DNA from 2 places in the Micrococcus sp. 140720015-1 genome. Region 2 is predicted to be linked to the other one. Evidence: riboswitches for the same ligand, from Rfam matches in the RefSeq annotation. Region 2 holds a riboswitch; the other holds the start of a gene.
The links. Region 2 has a riboswitch for S-adenosylmethionine ahead of ACUXPL_RS00755 (flavin reductase family protein). Riboswitches for the same ligand answer to the same signal wherever they lie in the genome.
Positions count from the first base shown of each region.

Region 1 (2,375 bases), on a different contig from region 2:
GCCGGGGGTGACGCCGGCGGCGCGCTGCTCGTCGTCGGTGAGCTGGGAGTGGGTGGTCGAGGCCGGGTGCACCACGAGCGAGCGGACGTCGCCGATGTTGGCCACGTGGTGGTGCAGGGTGAGCCCGTCCACGAACGCGGCCCCGGCCTCGCGGCCGCCCGCGATCTCGAAGGAGACGAACGCGCCCGCGCCCTTCGGCAGGTAGCGCTGGGCCCGCTCGTGCCACGGGCTGGACTCCAGGCCGGCGTAGACCACGTGCTCGACGTCGTCGCGGCCCTCCAGCCAGCGCGCCACCGCGGCCGCGTTGGCCACCTGCCGCTCCATGCGCAGGGACAGGGTCTCCAGGCCGAGGTTCACCAGGAACGCGTTGAACGGGGAGATGGCCGAGCCGTAGTCGCGCAGCAGCTGCACACGCGCCTTGAGGATGAAGGCCAGGTTGGCGCCGAGCGGCGAGCCCACCCCGAGGTCCCGCGCGTAGACGAGGCCGTGGTACGACTCGTCCGGCTCGTTGAAGCCGGGGAAGCGCTCGGCGTGCTGCGCGTAGTCGAACGTGCCGGCGTCGACGATCACGCCCGCGATGGCCGCGGCGTGCCCGCCGAGGTACTTCGTGGCGGAGTGGGTGACGACGTCGGCGCCGTGCTCGATGGGCCGCAGCAGGTAGGGGGTGGCCAGCGTGTTGTCCACGATCAGCGGCACGCCGGCCTCGTGGGCGGCGTCGGCGACGGCGCGCACGTCCAGGACGTCGCCGCGCGGGTTGCCGAGGGTCTCGCCGAAGAACGCCTTGGTGTTCGGCCGGACGGCGGCGCGCCAGGACTCGATGTCGTCCGGGTCGGTCACGAACGTCGTCTCGACGCCGACCTTGGCGAGGGTGTGCTTGAACAGGTTCTGCGTGCCGCCGTAGAGGCTGGCCGAGGCGACCACGTGGTCGCCGGCGCCGGCGACGTTGAGGATCGCGAACGTGGTCGCCGCCTGACCGGAGGCCAGCAGCAGCGCGCCCACACCGCCCTCGAGCGCGGCGATCTTCTCCTCCACCGGGCCCTGCGTCGGGTTGCCGATGCGGGTGTAGAGCGGGTCGAGGTCCTGGAGGGCGAACCGGTCCGCGGCCACCTGGGCGGACGGGAAGTCGTACGAGGTGGTCTGGAAGATCGGCAGGGCGGTCGCACCGAAGGCGTGCTGGCCGACGGCGACGCCCGCGTGGACCTGCGCGGTGGAGAAGCCCCAGGCGTCGGGGGTCGGGGTGGGCTGGTCGGTCATGGCGGACCCTCCTGAAGGGTTCAGGGGCCGGACCCGGCCGCCCCGCCCGCCGGCCGACGTGTCGATCCGGAGACCGACGTCGTCGAGGTGCCGGAGATGACCCGGCGCCGTCGAGAGGGGCCGTGGGATCGGCCCGCGCTTGCCGGCGTCCGTTGTGGGGCCGGCCTGGTCGTCACCCGGGGCACCCCACCGCGGAAGGAGGGTTGCCGGTCAGCATGCCGGGGCCTGTTGCTGACTCTCGTGACCGTGTCTCCGAGTGTAGCCCGCCGCCCCGCCACGATTTCGTCACGCGTGTCACACGCGGATACGCTCTCCGCACGGGGCGCCCGACCCGTCAAGGGCTCGACGCCCCTCGACTCGCACCAGGTCAACCCCCGGGGCAGCCCGGGAACGGAGAGGAACAGCGCAGTGCACACCTGTCGCATGGACCACGTGTCCTACGCCGCCGGCCCCGAGGGCCTGGACGCCACGGTCGCCCGCATCGCCGAGACGCTGGGCATCGAGCGGATCAAGGGCGGTGTCCACCCACGTTTCGGCACCCAGAACGCGCTCTTCCCCATGACGGAGGGGCAGTATCTGGAGGTCGTCGAGGCCCTGGACCACCCGGCCTCCCTCAGCGCGCCGTTCGGCCAGCTCGTGCGCGCCCGCACCGAGCAGGGCGGCGGCTGGATGAGCTGGGCCGTGGCCACCCCGGACATCGGCCGGTTCGAGCGCCGCCTCGGCCGCGAGGCCGTCCCCGGCAACCGTCGCTTCCCGGACGGACGCGAGCTGTCCTGGCGGCAGATCGGCATCAAGGGGACCCTCGCGGACCCGCAGCTGCCGTACATCCTGCGCTGGGCCGACGGCCAGGAGGACATGCACCCCTCGCAGGCGGCCGAGCCGCAGGCCACCATCGAGCACCTGAACATCGCCGGCTCCCCCGAGCGCCTGGCCGAGTGGCTCGGCGGCGAGGACGAGGACGGCCAGGTCCAGGACGTGAACATCGAGTACGTCGCGCCCTCCGGCACCCCGGGCATCGTCTCGGTCACCTTCCGCACCCCGAAGGGTGAGATCACGCTCTGAGCGCGGGGGCGGGGCCGCTCAGCCGAGCAGCCCCGCCCGCGCCAGCAGCGGGTAGCCGA
Region 1 is NZ_JBSEYC010000005.1:248,003-250,377, reverse strand. It holds gene ACUXPL_RS10270 (bifunctional o-acetylhomoserine/o-acetylserine sulfhydrylase) at 1-1,254, opposite strand, end outside; SAM riboswitch class IV at 1,385-1,500, opposite strand; gene ACUXPL_RS10265 (VOC family protein) at 1,678-2,316, shown strand; gene ACUXPL_RS10260 (CPBP family intramembrane glutamic endopeptidase) at 2,335-2,375, opposite strand, start outside.
Region 1: it holds a riboswitch for S-adenosylmethionine, as region 2 does, so the genes downstream of both, ACUXPL_RS10270 (bifunctional o-acetylhomoserine/o-acetylserine sulfhydrylase) here and ACUXPL_RS00755 (flavin reductase family protein) in region 2, are expected to answer to the same signal.

Region 2 (2,375 bases):
ACGCTGAGCGTCTCAGTCCTCCCCGCGCCGTCATCCGCCGCCGTGATGATGGCCTCATGCGGAGGGTGCGGTCAGCACCATCCGGAACGGCTTGTCATTGTCCACCGTGACGGTGAACGTCATCGGCCCCGCCTCATCCACAGGGGGAGTCGCCGCCGACCAGCCGCCGCACAGCGCCTCCGACCCAGCCATCCAGGTCTTCGTCCCCCCGCCACCCCGTGAGGTCAGGATCTCCGTCTCACCGGTGGCATCCGAAGGACACAGCACGATGACCCGAAGGACCGCACCCTGTTGGGCGTCCACGGTGATCTGCTGTGTGCCCGTGCCGACCGCCTCCTCCAGGACGGACTCCTTCTCCGGGTCGAGATGGTCCGCATCCGGATGCTGGCGCGTGTACTCGACCAACGTCATCCCGTCCTCCTCGAACAGCGCGGCGGGGAGTGCTTCTTCGCCGGCGGGTGACGACACGGACGAACCGGTGGCGGAGGCCGACCCGGCTGCCGAGGGGGCCGCTGACGTCGGGGCGACGGAGGACGCCACAGCGGTGGACGCCTTCGCGGTGGAGGAGACGCTGCCCTGGGAAGCGGAGCATCCCGAGATGGCGGCACCGAGGAGAGCGGCGGCGACCACGGTGGCCGACAATGCCGAATGCTTCTTCTTGATGTCCCTCCGCATGATCTGATCCCTCTCAGAGAACCGTCTGCGGGGCCGCGGGCTGCGGTCTCGAGCTCCCCCCCTCTCGAGTGAGATGATCCTGGCTGGGGACGTGTGGTGTGTCAAGCATCACATTGAGGCAACTCTCATGACGCCGCGCGACCGCCGCGCTTTGACCGCCCCACGGACCCCTCCGTAGGCTGGTGCCCAGAATCACGAGTTCCCGTCATTCACGGCCCTGGCCGGCGGGACGGCAACCCTCTCACGCAGTAGTGGGGTGCTCCAGGTGATGATTCGGCCCCTCGGACACCCCGACGGGCAAGTACCGCGTCTCCGCGGATCCGGGCGATCCGCGTTCCCGCCGTCTGCGGAGCCGCGTCAGTCATCGGAAGAGGACGCGCGCCATGACCCTGACCCACGAACCCCACACCGCCACGTGGGACACCGATCTGTCCCTCGGCAACCTCCGCTCCGGCCTCTCGGCCTTCCCCACCGGGGTCGTCGCGCTGGCGGGCCTCGCCGACGACGTCCCCGAGGTGATGGTCTCCTCCTCCTTCGGCGTGGGCATCTCCTGGGAGCCGGCCCTCGTGTCCTTCTCCGCGCAGAACAGCTCCCGCACCTGGCCGCGCCTGCGCCGGGCCGGGGCGATCGGCGTCTCCCTGCTCGCAGCGGACCAGACGCCGCTGTGCCGTCAGCTGGCCTCCCGCGAGGGCGACCGCTTCGCCGGTCTGGACGTGCACCGCAGCCCGCACGACGCCCTGCTGATCGGGGGCTCCTCGCTCTGGCTCGAGACGCGGGTGCACGCCGAGGTCCCGGCGGGCGACCACACGGTGGTGCTGCTGGAGGTGACGGCCTTCGCGGATCACACGGACACCGCTCCCCCGGCCGCCCTGCACCGCAACCTCTTCCACGGCCTGCGCGCGCTCTGAGCGAACTCCAGGTGAACAATCGGGCCCCTGGTTCCCGGTCGTCGAGATCCGTGCAATGATGGAGCCTGAAGTTGATCAAGCTGTATCCCGCCATCTTCACTGCTCGTCAGCCCGGCATCGCCGGCGTCGATGAGTGTTGGGCAAGCGGTTCAGTCTCGCCGCTTCACCCGCGTCCCACATCCGGGCCGCGGTCCAACACCGCCACCGCACCGCGGGGCACATCGAAAGGACACCATCATGGCTGTCGGTACTGTCAAGTGGTTCAACGCTGAGAAGGGCTACGGCTTCATCGCCCCCGAGGACAACTCCGCGGACGTGTTCGTGCACTTCTCCGCCATCCAGGGCTCGGGCTTCAAGGAGCTCCAGGAGAACGACCGCGTCGAGTTCGAGACCCAGGACGGCCCCAAGGGCCTCCAGGCCGCCAACGTGACGAAGCTCTGATCTTCGCCTGACGCACGGCTTCCGACGCCCCCGGTCCGCACAGACCGGGGGCGTCGTCGTGTGCGCTTCCGTGCGCCCTGCACGCCCCCGCACTCCGCCGCACGCCGTTCGACCGCGGCGCTGCGACATCGCCGCAGGGCAGCACTGCGGTGATGTCGCTGAGGCGCGGTCCTCCGCGGTGGGTCTCGTCCTGGCCCTGCGCGTCAGGCCGCGTTCCGCCGGCCCACGTGGCGACGCAGCAGCAGCACCACGCCCAGGGCCAGCAGATACCCGGCCTCGACGACCGCGAAGCCGGCCCGGTAGTCGCCCGTGACGTCGCGCAGCACGCCCATCAGCAGTGGGCCCAGGGCG
Region 2 is NZ_JBSEYC010000001.1:165,102-167,476, reverse strand. It holds gene ACUXPL_RS00770 (RNA-binding S4 domain-containing protein) at 1-7, shown strand, start outside; gene ACUXPL_RS00765 (hypothetical protein) at 55-411, opposite strand; gene ACUXPL_RS00760 (hypothetical protein) at 392-682, shown strand; SAM riboswitch class IV at 866-985, shown strand; gene ACUXPL_RS00755 (flavin reductase family protein) at 1,059-1,583, shown strand; gene ACUXPL_RS00750 (cold-shock protein) at 1,821-2,024, shown strand; gene ACUXPL_RS00745 (MFS transporter) at 2,228-2,375, opposite strand, start outside.